DNA from 3 places in the Hydrogenophaga sp. ZJX-1 genome. Region 1 is predicted to be linked to each of the others. Evidence: predicted binding sites of a transcription regulator. Region 1 holds the regulator's gene; each other region holds the start of a gene.
What was found. Region 1 encodes HrcA, which represses chaperone genes, less so after heat shock. Its sites were predicted from a motif close to TTAGCACTCNNNNNNNNNGAGTGCTAA; they were not measured.

Region 1 (4,183 bases):
GTGATGAAGCCCAGGCGGCCCTGGTTGATGCCCACCAGCGGAACGCCGTAGCGTGCGAGCTGTCGACCGATGCCCAGCATGGTGCCGTCGCCACCGACCACCAGCGCGAGATGGCAGGCCTGACCGATGGCGGGCACGTCCAGCGCGGGGTATTGCCGCAGGCCGGTGTTGAGCGCGGTATCGCGCTCCAGCGAGACATCGCAGCCTTCGTCGTTCAGGAAGTGGGCGACTTCGTCCACCACGTCGCGCGAACCGGGAGCCTGGTATTTGCCAATGATGGCCACGTGCGAAAAACGCAGGTTCGGCGCGACCGCGGCGGGCGCAGAACGGGTATCGGGGTGCAGGCTCATGCGCAAATTACAACATAGCCGCACAGGCCGGCAGCGCCTGAAAACCCTTGTTTTCAGGCGCTGTGCAGCGACCCGGCTCAGAAGCGGTGGCGGATGCCCAGCGAGTAGCCCGAGCCACTGGACAGGCCTTCGACCTTGTCGTTCATGCCCACGGCGTACAGCTCGGTCCGCTTGGACAACGCGTGCACATAACCCAGCGACAGGGTCTTGCGATCCGCGCCGCTCTCGGGGCTGATCTGACCCCACTGCGCCAGCAGCGCGCCGGCGCCGATGGGAAAGCGCGCGCCCAGGCCGCTGATCTTGTAGGTGTTGGCTGTTGTCAGGTTGTCGACTTCTCCGTACTGGGCAAAGGCCTTGACCACGCCGAAGTCGTAGGAGCCGCCGAGCTGGGTGGTGCGGGTGTCGGCCACCGGGCTGGCGCCGTCTTTCTTCACACGCTGGACCACGAGCGAGGTCGACACCGGGCCAGCGCCGTAGCCCACGTTGGCGCTCCAGTTGCCGCCGTTGCTTTCAGTGGCGCCGCTGTTCTTGTTGGCACCGGCGAGGCCGAAACGCACGCCGCCGAAGGTCGGACTGGCATAGGCAAAGGAGTCGCTCCAGCCGGTGTCGCCGGTGGTGGTGCCGCTGGTGAAGTAGTGGCGGATGCTGGGGGAGTAGCCGAAGGAGTCGCCGAAGGCGTTGTACATCAGCGTGGACACGAACAGCGCGGTGGTGTTGCGCCCGAAGGTCATCGTGCCGTAGTCCTTGTGGGACAGGCCGACGTTGGCGGAGCGCGCGAAAGCGGTGTCGCCGTCGAAGCGGCCCTGGGCACCGGTGGTGGTGCGCATGAAGCTCTCCAGCTTGAACACCGCCGACAGACCGCCGCCCAGATCTTCCTTGCCACCAAAACCGAAATAGCTGGTGGTCATCTTGCCGCTGTCAACAGACTTGACCGATGAACCCCCCGGCGCCTTGGTCGAGCCCATGCTGAGGTCGAGCAGGCCGTAGACCGACACCGAGCTCTGGGCCTGCGCGCCGAGTGCGGTCAGGAAGACGGCCGAGCCGAGGGCCAGATGTTTGAAAGCAGATTGCATGAGAGTTTTCTCCAGATGAACAACAGGTTGGGGGCATGTCAAAAGCCATCTGCGTGCTGCACCAGCGAAGGGCGTTTGGAAACCCTTGGTGCACGAAACGGCGCTACAGATGGCCTTTCGTTGCTTTCAGCAATTCGTGTGCCAGTGAATACAGTTGTTGTGTACAAAACGCACCGGACCGTGTCGGGTCGCTGCACATCCTTAGAATGGCTGCATGCTGGATGACCGCGCCAAACTGCTGCTCAAGGCTCTCGTCGAGCGATACATCGCCGACGGGCAGCCCGTGGGTTCGCGCACGTTGGCCAAGGCCGCGGGGCTGGAGCTTTCGCCGGCCACCATCCGCAACGTCATGAGCGACCTGGAAGAACTGGGTCTCATCGCGAGCCCGCACACTTCGGCGGGCCGCATTCCCACGGCGCGGGGCTACCGGCTTTTTGTCGACACGATGCTCACGGTGCGGCGGGAAGGGTTCTCCCCGGTGAGCGACATGGGGACGCACGGCATCGAAGCCGGGCAGCCCCAGCGCGTCATCAGCAACGCGGCCCAGATGTTGTCCAGCCTGTCGCACTTTGTGGGCGTCGTGATGGCGCCGCGGCGCGCCTCGGTGTTCCGGCACATCGAATTCCTGAGCCTGTCCGAACGCCGCGTGCTGGTGATCCTGGTGTCGCCCGATGGCGATGTGCAGAACCGCATCATCCACACCCAGGTGAACTTCAGCCAGACCCAGTTGCAGGAGGCGGCCAACTTCCTCAATGCCCACTACTCGGGGCTGACGATGGAGGAGGTGCGGGCGCGCCTGAAGGTGGAAGTGGATGCCTTGCGGGGCGAGATCGCCTCGCTCATGCAGGCCGCGGTGGACATTGGTGAGGACGCCAAGGGAGAGCAGGACGAAGTGGTGGTGTCGGGTGAGCGGAACCTGCTGTCGGTGAGCGAGTTTTCCAGCGACATGGGCAACCTGCGGCGCATGTTCGACCTGTTCGAGCAGAAGACGCAACTCATCCGCCTGCTGGATGTGTCGGCGCAGGCCGACGGGGTGCGCATCTACATCGGTGGCGAGAGCCAGGTGGTGCCTTTTGAAGCCCTGTCGGTGGTCACCGCTCCCTACGAGGTGGACGGCCAGGTGGTGGGCACGCTGGGTGTGATTGGCCCGCAACGCATGCCCTACGACCGCATGATCCAGATCGTCGACGTGACGGCCAAGCTGGTGAGCAACGCCCTGAGCCATGGCAAGCCCGGCTGAAGCCGGTGGCCAGCCCCTACAATCGTCGCTTTGTGGGCCGTTAGCTCAGTTGGTTAGAGCAGAGGACTCATAATCCTTTGGTCGTTGGTTCAAGTCCAACACGGCCTACCAAAAAACCCGTGCTATAATTCAAAGCTTAGCGGCTGTAGCTCAGCTGGATAGAGTACTTGGCTACGAACCAAGGGGTCGTGGGTTCAATTCCTGCCAGCCGCACCAAATGGAAAGCCTGCAGCCAAAAGCTGCAGGCTTTTTCGTTTCTGTCGCATCCATCGACCAGGAGCCCCGCATTCATGAGCAAGGCTTTCACCCGCGAGTCCGATTCCCAGGACGGGCAGGACGGTGACGACCTGCCGGCTCCAGCCCCGGCACCCAGCGGCATCAACTACATCACCCGCGCAGGCTACGAACGGCTGCGCAGCGAACTGTTCACCCTGATCGACGACGAGCGCCCCAGGATCGTGGAGATCGTGCACTGGGCGGCCAGCAACGGCGACCGCTCCGAAAACGGCGATTACCTCTATGGCAAGAAACGCCTGCGCGAGATCGACCGCCGCATCCGCTTTCTGACCCAGCGCCTGGAGATCGCCGAGGTGGTCGATTCGTCGATGCACCATGGGGGTGAGCAGGTGTTTTTTGGTGCCACGGTCTGCTATGCCGACGGGTCGGGTGCTGAAACCACCGTCACCATCCTGGGTGTGGATGAGGCCGACAGCGCCCAGGGTCAGATCAGCTGGGTTTCACCGGTGGCGCGGGCCCTGCTCAAGGCCCGTGTGGGCGACGTCGTGCGTCTGGTCGTGCCGGGCGGGTCGCAGGAACTGGAGATCCTGTCGGTGGAATACCCGGCACCAACCTGAGCCCGGCGGGGTTGTCAGGGCTTGAAGCGCTGGGCCTTGAGGACCGAGGTGGTGCGTTTGAGGCTGCGCAGCACGTCGGCCAGGTGCTGGCGGTCGCGCACCGAAATCGAGAACCGGATGTCGGTGGCGGTCTGGGCGGGTTCGTCGCCCATGTCCACGTGGGTGATGTCGGCTTCGGCCGCAGCGATGGCCGAAGCCACACGCGCCAGCACGCCTTTGCCGTTGGTCACGGTGACGAGCACCATGGTTTCGAACGGGCGCACCGGTTCGTCGGCCCACTCCACCTGCAGGAAACGCTCGCTGTCGCGCGCGAGCAGGCGTTTGCCCGTGGGGCAGTCTTCGGCGTGTACCGTCAGGCCTTCGCCACGTCCCAGATAGCCCACGATGCGGTCCCCCGGAATGGGCTTGCAGCACGGGGCGTATTGCACCGACAGGCCTTCGCTGCCGTCCAGGCTGACCACGCCCTGGGAGACCGATTCGTCTTCTCCGCTGGCGTAGCGTTCGGTGCTGATCAGCAAGGCGTCGGGCTTGAGCCCGGTTTCTGCCAGCAGCACCGCGAGCTTCTTGCCCACCATGCTGGCGATGCGCTTGCCCATGCCGATGTCCGACAGCAGTTCACTGCGCGTCTTGTTGCCGGTGAAGCGCAGCAGCTTTTCCCAGGTGGCC
Region 2 (4,183 bases), on a different contig from region 1:
CGTGTTCCTGCCCCGCGGCACCGTGGTGCGCGGCGGTGATGTGCTGATCACGCAGGATGGTTCGCTCATCCGCGTGGTCGCCGCGCCGCAAACCGTGCTGAAGATCACAGCCTGCACCGCGCACGATCATCACCACGAACACAGCGGCGCCTTCGACCTCATGCGCGCCGCCTACCACCTGGGCAACCGGCACGTGCCCATCGAACTGCAGCCCGACCACCTGAAGATCGAGCCCGATCATGTGCTGGCTGACATGTTGCGCGCGATGCACCTCACCGTGGCCGAGGTGCGCGAGCCGTTCGAACCCGAGAGCGGCGCCTACGGGCAGCAGCACGCCAGCGGGCGCGGCCATGCCCATGGCGACCACCATGCGCACGCGCACCATGCCCACGGACACGATCACGCCGCTGGACATGGACACGGCTGAGGCCAGCGCCGGCTCGTCGCCGCGCTCGGCCGCGGGTTTGCTGCAGATCCTGTGGCTGGCCTCACCGGCCTTGCCAGTGGGCGGCTTCTCCTACTCGGAAGGTCTGGAAGCCGCGGTCGACGCGGGCCTGGTGAGCGACGAGGCCAGCGCGGCCCGATGGCTCATCGACCAGCTCCACCTGGGCCTGGGCAGGACCGACCTGGCCGTGGTGGCCCAGGCCATCCCTGCCTGGCGCATCGACGATCTGGCCCGCATCCAGGCACTCAACGCCTGGGTCCTGCAGACCCGGGAAACGTCGGAGTTCCGCTTGCAGACCGAACAGATGGGGCGCTCGCTGCTGGAGTGGGCGCGCAACCTGGGCGAACTCGGCGCGGGCGTGTTTCAGCGCCTGCAGTCGGCTGCACTCAACCCCGCCAGCTACCCCGTGGCCATGGCCTGTGGCGCCGCCAACACCGACGCCAGCGTGCGCGACAGCCTGATCGGTTTCGCCTTCGGCTGGGCCGAAAACATGGTGCAGGCGGCCATCAAATCCGTGCCGCTGGGCCAAAGCGCGGGCCAGCGCATGCTGGCGCGGCTGGCGCGCGAAATCCCGACCGCGGTGGACCACGCGCTCGGATTGACCGACGACACACGCCAGGCCTTCACGCCCCTGCTGGCCATCCACTCGGCGCGCCACGAAGTCCAATACTCCAGACTCTTCAGGTCCTGACTTTCCCCTTTCGGGCTGAGCCTGTCGAAGCCCCCACCAAGGTACATCCCATGAGCGCCCTGCACCACATCCCGAACCGCACCAAGCACCTGCCCCCGCTGCGGGTGGGCATCGGTGGCCCCGTCGGGTCCGGCAAGACCACGTTGCTCGAAATGCTGTGCAAGGCCATGCGCGATCAATACGACCTGATCGCCATCACCAACGACATCTACACCAAGGAAGACCAGCGCCTGCTGACCGTCAGCGGCGCGCTGCCGGCGGACCGCATCATGGGCGTGGAAACCGGTGGCTGCCCGCACACCGCCATTCGCGAAGACTGTTCCATCAACCTCGAGGCCATCGACCGCATGCTGGCGGAACACCCCAATGCCGACATCGTGTTCGTGGAGAGCGGTGGCGACAACCTCGCCGCCACCTTCAGCCCCGAACTGAGCGACCTCACCATCTACGTGATCGACGTCGCCGCGGGCGAGAAGATTCCGCGCAAGGGCGGACCCGGCATCACCAAGAGCGACCTCTTTGTCATCAACAAGACCGACCTGGCCCCGCACGTGGGCGCCGACCTGGAGGTGATGAAGGCCGACACCGCCCGCATGCGGCCCGACAGCGCGCGCCGCCCCTGGGTCATGACCAACCTGAAGACGCTGGACGGCGTGGCCGAGGTGGTGCGCTTCATCGAAACCCGTGGCCTGCTGCACCAGAAAACACCGGCCAGCGAAACGACCACCGCCTGATTCCCGGGCTTGGGTCTGCGATCAGGCAGGCCACAGGCTAAAATCCCGGTCGCAACAACCGCAACCGGAGACTTGGGTGAGTGGTTTAAACCAGCAGTCTTGAAAACTGCCGACGGGCAACCGTCCGTGAGTTCGAATCTCACAGTCTCCGCCACCCGGCCTCACCTTCTGGGGCCGCCCGGGCAGTCCGATGCCACTGCCCTCACCGCCACCCGTCGCCGCATTGCCGCCGGCATCGCCTGCGGACCCGATGTTCCTGCCGCTCGACACGAGATGAAAGTTGTTTTTAATCAACGACTTACAAATGGACATCCCGGCTGAAGGCCCACTCTCGGGTGGTCTTCAGCCCCCGATAGCCCCCTGGCATCGAGGCCATGGAACTATTCAATTAGCACTCACTCATATGGAGTGCTAATATTTGAGAAAGACCAACCTGAGGAGGGTTCTTCTATATGACCACTGCACTACTTGCACCCAACGCCTTGCCATCCGCCACACTGGCCGTGGCCAGCCCGTGGGCGAGCCGTTCGCTGACGCTGCCCGCGGTGGGCAACCTGGACGCCTACATTTCGGCCGTCAACCGCATGCCGCTGTTGACGCTGGAAGAGGAACAGGGCGCTGCGCGCCGCCTGCGCGACCACAACGATATCGACGCCGCCGGGCAGCTAGTGATGTCGCACCTGCGGCTTGTGGTGTCGATTGCCCGTCAGTACCTGGGTTATGGGCTGCCGCACGGCGACCTGATCCAGGAGGGCAACGTCGGCCTGATGAAAGCGGTCAAGCGCTTCGATCCCGAACAGGGCGTGCGCCTGGTGAGCTACGCCATGCACTGGATCAAGGCCGAGATCCACGAGTACATCTTGAAGAACTGGCGCATGGTCAAGGTGGCGACCACCAAGGCCCAGCGCAAACTGTTTTTCAACCTGCGCTCGATGAAGCAGGGCTTCCGCGCCGAAGCGCTGGACGGCGACACGCACCGGGAAGCGTTTTCTGACGGCGAGGTGGACATGGTCGCTCGCGACCTCAAGGTCAAGCCGGAAGAAGTGCGCGAAATGGAAACGCGGCTTTCCGGCGGCGACGTGGTGCTGGACCCGAGCCCAGGCGATGACGGCGAAGACAGTTACGGCCCCATTGCTTTCCTGGCCGACGCGACGCACGAACCCACGGCGATGATCGAGTCGGCCCAACGCGACGTGCTGGCCACCGAAGGCATCGCCACCGCCATGAGCGAGCTCGACGACCGTTCGCGCCGCATCGTGACCGAGCGCTGGCTCAAGGTGAACGACGACGGCTCGGGTGGCATGACGCTGCACGAACTGGCGGCCGAATACGGGGTGAGCGCCGAGCGCGTGCGCCAGATCGAGGTTGCGGCCATGAAGAAGATGCGCAAGGCGCTGGCCGCTTTCGCCTGAAGCCAGCGGCGCCACGCTCACGCAAAGCCCTGGATGGCCACCGTGCCGTCCGGGGCTTTTTTCTGTCTGGCGCTGTGGTCAACCGGCTGCAACCGCGTCGATATGCAGTGGCTACGCCAACTTTGCACGTTGCGCACGTCCAGCCGCACGCCACAATCCGTGGCATGCCAACCCCGCTCCAGGCACATCTCACCTCCAGCGCCCCTCTTTCCAGACCGCGAGCCTGGTTGTTTCTGCTGGCCTGTCTGGTCTGGCTGGCGCTGTCGTCATCGGGCGGTGCCTTCGCTGCGCACACCCCCGGCAGCAGCTCCACCCCGGTGGTGGTGCTCAACGGCGAGCAGTCCAGCGTGCCGCTGGCGGGGCGCAGCACCTGGTGGGTGGATGCGTCGGGCCAAGCCAGCGTGCAGGAGGTCGCGCAGCGGTACGCTGAACTGCCCTTTGTGGTGCGCGACAGCCTGCACCGCGTGCGCCTCACCGGCGATGCGGCGCTGTGGGTGCGGTTCGAGGCCTGGACGCAAGACAGCCGTTCACACTGGGAGCTGGAGTTGGCCCGCTCGGGCACAGATCGCATCAGCCTGCACAACCAGCGCGCCGACGGCAGCTGGCTGGAACAGCACGCGGGCGACAGCGTGCCAGTGAAGGACTGGGCGTCGCCCGACCGCTATCCGGTGTTTGCGCTGGAACCCCGTGTGGACGGCCCGGTGACCTACTGGGTGCGGATCCAGCACGCGCGGGTCCCGTTTTCGGGTGAGCTGGTCGTGCACAGCCACAGCCGCTTGCGCGAGCAACGCATGGTGCAGCAGTTCCTGCTTGGTGGGTATTTTGGCATGGCCATGCTGCTGACAGCCATCGCGGTCGTCAACGGGCTGGTGTTCCGGGACACCAGCTTCGGGGCCTACGC
Region 3 (4,183 bases), on a different contig from region 1:
AACGGCGCCCGGTGAAGGCTGCACCTTCTACTTCACCCTGCCTTTCGAGGGTCTGGAACACGAGCTGGAATTTCCCAAGTCGTCACTCGCGGAACTGGCGATCTGACGATACGAGATCCTGGAACCGACGGGTTCACGTCACCACAATGGGTGCGTGAACCCGGCCGATCTCACCACGATTCCCTTTCCATTCGTGCAGAGCCTGTTCGCCCTGCATGGGCAAACCGTCATCGGCGTCGGCCGCGGCCTCGGGGCTGTCCATGACCCGCGCTCTGGCCGCCGAACCCGGGCCTGAGGGCATCAGCGTCACCGCCATCTCACCGGGCTACTACGCGACCGCGACCAACAGCGCGACAAGACACCCAGACGCTGGCCTGGCTGCGCCAACGCAGCTCGCTCGTTCGCTGGGGGCAACCCGATGAAATCGCCGGGGTGGCCGCGTTCCTGGCGAGTCCCGCGGCCAGTTGCGTCACTGGCTTGGTACTCATGGTGGAAGGTGGCCACCTCGCTCACTTCTGAGACCGGTCACAGGCCGCCCCACAACAGACTGCAGACGGCCCGGTCAAAACGTTGTCAGCGCGGCACCAGGAAGACCGATTTTTCGTCGAGCTGGATCGCTGCCTCAGTGGTGGACTGCAGCTTGAACACGATGGGGTGCGAACCACTGGACGCACCCGGTGGCACCTGCACCCGCACAGCCAGGGTGCGCACCTCGGTCGGCAACACCTCGACCCTGGTTTCGGAAGCGATCACGATGCCATCCATACCGTCCACGCCCAGTTGCACCACCTGTTTTGCTTCGGTGGCGTTCATGATCTGCAGCCGGAACACGTTTTCGATGCGGCCCTGTTCGACCATGCGGGCGAGTGCGCCACGGTCCCGGATCACGTCCACCTTCATCGGCACGCGCCTGTAAAGGCTCACCCCGACGGCGATGGCGATGGCGGTCAGCACCGTGGTGTAGATCAGCACCCGAGGGCGCAGCGCCCGGCGGATGATCTGCGCCTTGTCCCAGCCACTGGTCATGGCGTTTTGCGTGGAGTACTTGACCAGGCCGCGCGCATAGCCAAACTTGTCCATCACTTCGTCGCACACGTCAGCACAGGCGCCGCAACCGATGCACTCGTACTGCAAGCCCTTGCGGATGTCGATGCCGGTGGGGCAGACCTGCACGCACAAGGTGCAGTCCACACACGAACCGAGGCCTTTTTCTTTCGGGTCCACCTTCTTGCCCCGCGAGCCACGTGGTTCACCGCGGGCGGTGTCGTAGGTGACGATCAGGGTGTCCTTGTCAAACATGGCACTCTGGAAGCGTGCATAGGGGCACATGTATTTGCACACCTGCTCGCGCATGAACCCGGCGTTGCCGTAGGTGGCAAAGCCGTAGAAAAAGATCCAGAAGGTCTGCCAGGCGCCCAGCGTACCGGATACCACGTCAGCCGCCTGACCACGGATGGGCGTGAAGTAGCCGACAAAGGTGAAACCGGTCCAGAGCGCAAACAGGATCCACGCGGTGTGCTTGATGGCCTTGCGGCCAGCCTTGGCGCCTGACAGCGGCGCCTCGTCCATCCGTATGCGGGCCGACCGATCACCCTCGATCTTTTTCTCGATCCACAGGAAAACCTCGGTGTAGACCGTCTGTGGGCAGGCGTAGCCACACCACAGGCGCCCGGCCACAGCCGTGAACAGGAAGAGCGAGAGCGCCGCCATCACCAGCAAACCGGTGAGGTAGATGAAATCCTGTGGGTAGAGCACCAGCCCACCCAGGTAGAACCGGCGTGACAGCAGGTCAAACAGGATGGCCTGGCGGCCGTTCCAGTTCAGCCAGGGCAGACCATAAAAAACGATCTGCGTGACCCATACCATGGCCCAGCGCCAGCGGGTGAAGAAGCCCGAGACCGAACGCGGGTGGATTTTCTTGTGCGATTCGTAGAGCGAAACCTCAAGCTCGCTGGGCTCGTCCTCGGGCACGGGGCCCAGGGGCTGGTTGGCGGTGGTCGTGGACATAGGTGCTTTCTTGCGGGTGCCGCTGTGTAGGGTGTTTGGCGTCGAACGCCAGACTGGTGTGCACACCGACCCCTGTTCCAAGAACCGTGCCAGTCCACGAAATCACCAAGAATCAAGGACTTGCAGCACCTGGTGGACAATTTTCGGATCTGAGAATCTGGAAGCACTGCCAGATTCGACAGTTAAACGACAGATATGGCGCCAGTTCATGAAAGCCCCCTGGACGGGGATAAAACCGCTGCGCCCCTTGAAATACCACCGAAGCGCCCTTATCATTAGCACTCGCTGGAGTGGAGTGCTAACACCTTGCTCCAAGTCGATCAGAGGCCATACCCGACCCTTGCGGTCGGTCTTGACCGACTGACCCAACCCCTCATCCGTTCAATCTCAGGAGATGCAATGAACCTTCGTCCTCTCGCCGATCGCGTGATCGTCAAACGTATCGACAGCGAAACCAAGACCGCTTCCGGCATCGTCATCCCCGACGCCGCTGCTGAAAAGCCCGACCAGGGCGAAATCCTGGCCGTCGGTCCCGGCAAGAAAAACGACAAAGGCGAACTGTCCGCCATGAACGTCAAGGTCGGCGACCGCGTTCTGTTCGGCAAATACAGCGGCCAGACCGTGAAGGTCGATGGCAACGAACTGCTGGTCATGAAAGAAGACGACCTGTTCGCAGTCGTCGAGAAGTAATTCTTCTCTCATCCATCCCCATTTACTGAATCCGGAGAAATCAACATGGCAGCAAAAGACGTCATTTTCGGCGGCGAAGCCCGCGCACGCATGGTCGAGGGTGTGAACATCCTGGCCAACGCGGTCAAGGTCACCCTGGGCCCCAAGGGTCGCAACGTGGTGCTCGAGCGCTCGTTCGGCGCCCCCACCGTGACCAAGGACGGTGTGTCCGTGGCCAAGGAAATCGAACTCAAGGACAAGCTCCAGAACATGGGCGCCCAGATGGTCAAGGAAGTCGCTTCCAAGACCTCGGACAACGCTGGCGACGGCACCACCACCGCCACCGTGCTGGCCCAGGCCATCGTGCGCGAAGGCATGAAGTACGTGGCCGCCGGCATGAACCCGATGGACCTGAAGCGCGGCATCGACAAGGCTGTGGAAGCCCTGATCGAAGAGCTGAAGAAGGCCTCCAAGGCCACCACGACCAGCAAGGAAATCGCCCAGGTCGGCTCCATCTCCGCCAACTCCGACTCCAGCATCGGCGACATCATCGCCAATGCCATGGACAAAGTGGGCAAAGAAGGCGTGATCACCGTGGAAGACGGCAAGTCGCTGCAAAACGAACTCGACGTCGTCGAAGGCATGCAGTTCGACCGCGGCTACCTGTCGCCCTACTTCATCAACAACCCGGAAAAGCAAGCTGCCCTGCTGGACAACCCCTTCGTACTGCTGTACGACAAGAAGGTCTCCAACATCCGTGACCTGCTGCCCACGCTGGAACAGGTCGCCAAGGCCGGCCGTCCGCTGCTGATCATTGCCGAAGACGTCGAAGGCGAAGCCCTGGCGACGCTGGTGGTCAACACCATCCGCGGCATCCTGAAGGTTGTCGCCGTCAAGGCCCCTGGCTTCGGCGACCGCCGCAAGGCCATGCTGGAAGACATCGCCATCCTGACCGGCGGCAAAGTGATCGCCGAAGAAGTCGGCATGACGCTGGAAAAAGTGACCCTGGCCGATCTGGGCTCGGCCAAGCGCATCGAAGTGGGCAAGGAAAACACCACCATCATCGACGGTGCCGGTGCTGCCGCTGACATCGAAGCCCGCGTGAAACAAGTGCGCGTGCAGATTGAAGAAGCCACCAGCGACTACGACCGCGAAAAGCTGCAAGAACGCGTGGCCAAGCTGGCCGGCGGTGTGGCCGTGATCAAGGTCGGCGCAGCCACCGAAGTCGAGATGAAGGAAAAGAAAGCCCGCGTCGAAGACGCCCTGCACGCCACGCGCGCTGCGGTGGAAGAAGGCATCGTGGCCGGTGGTGGCGTAGCCCTGCTGCGCGCACGCCAGGCCGCTGGTGTCATCAAGGGTGACAACGCTGACCAGGACGCCGGCATCAAGCTGGTGCTGAAAGCCATCGAAGCGCCCCTGCGCGAGATCGTGGCAAACGCCGGTGGCGAGCCGAGCGTGGTGGTCAACGCCATCCTGGCCGGCAAGGGCAACTACGGCTTCAACGCCG

Region 2: rpoH (RNA polymerase sigma factor RpoH) is a predicted target of HrcA. The motif match lies at 2,259-2,285, and genes of this name have one in related genera.
Region 3: ACN5W5_RS20590 (co-chaperone GroES) is a predicted target of HrcA. The motif match lies at 2,283-2,309, and genes of this name have one in related genera.

Annotation. Positions count from the first base shown of each region.
Region 1 is NZ_JBMBRA010000010.1:25,710-29,892, reverse strand. It holds gene ACN5W5_RS22285 (NAD kinase) at 1-350, opposite strand, end outside; gene ACN5W5_RS22280 (porin) at 428-1,423, opposite strand; gene hrcA (heat-inducible transcriptional repressor HrcA) at 1,638-2,663, shown strand; tRNA gene ACN5W5_RS22270 (tRNA-Ile) at 2,698-2,774, shown strand; tRNA gene ACN5W5_RS22265 (tRNA-Arg) at 2,803-2,879, shown strand; gene greB (transcription elongation factor GreB) at 2,954-3,517, shown strand; gene ACN5W5_RS22255 (RelA/SpoT family protein) at 3,532-4,183, opposite strand, start outside.
Region 2 is NZ_JBMBRA010000003.1:282,964-287,146, forward strand. It holds gene ureE (urease accessory protein UreE) at 1-427, shown strand, start outside; gene ACN5W5_RS10155 (urease accessory protein UreF) at 414-1,136, shown strand; gene ureG (urease accessory protein UreG) at 1,187-1,870, shown strand; tRNA gene ACN5W5_RS10165 (tRNA-Ser) at 1,937-2,024, shown strand; gene rpoH (RNA polymerase sigma factor RpoH) at 2,323-3,282, shown strand; gene ACN5W5_RS10175 (sensor domain-containing diguanylate cyclase) at 3,447-4,183, shown strand, end outside.
Region 3 is NZ_JBMBRA010000008.1:126,313-130,495, reverse strand. It holds gene ACN5W5_RS20610 (PAS domain-containing sensor histidine kinase) at 1-106, shown strand, start outside; gene ACN5W5_RS20605 (hypothetical protein) at 134-262, opposite strand; gene ACN5W5_RS20600 (SDR family oxidoreductase) at 292-519, shown strand; gene ccoG (cytochrome c oxidase accessory protein CcoG) at 574-2,007, opposite strand; gene ACN5W5_RS20590 (co-chaperone GroES) at 2,407-2,697, shown strand; gene groL (chaperonin GroEL) at 2,743-4,183, shown strand, end outside.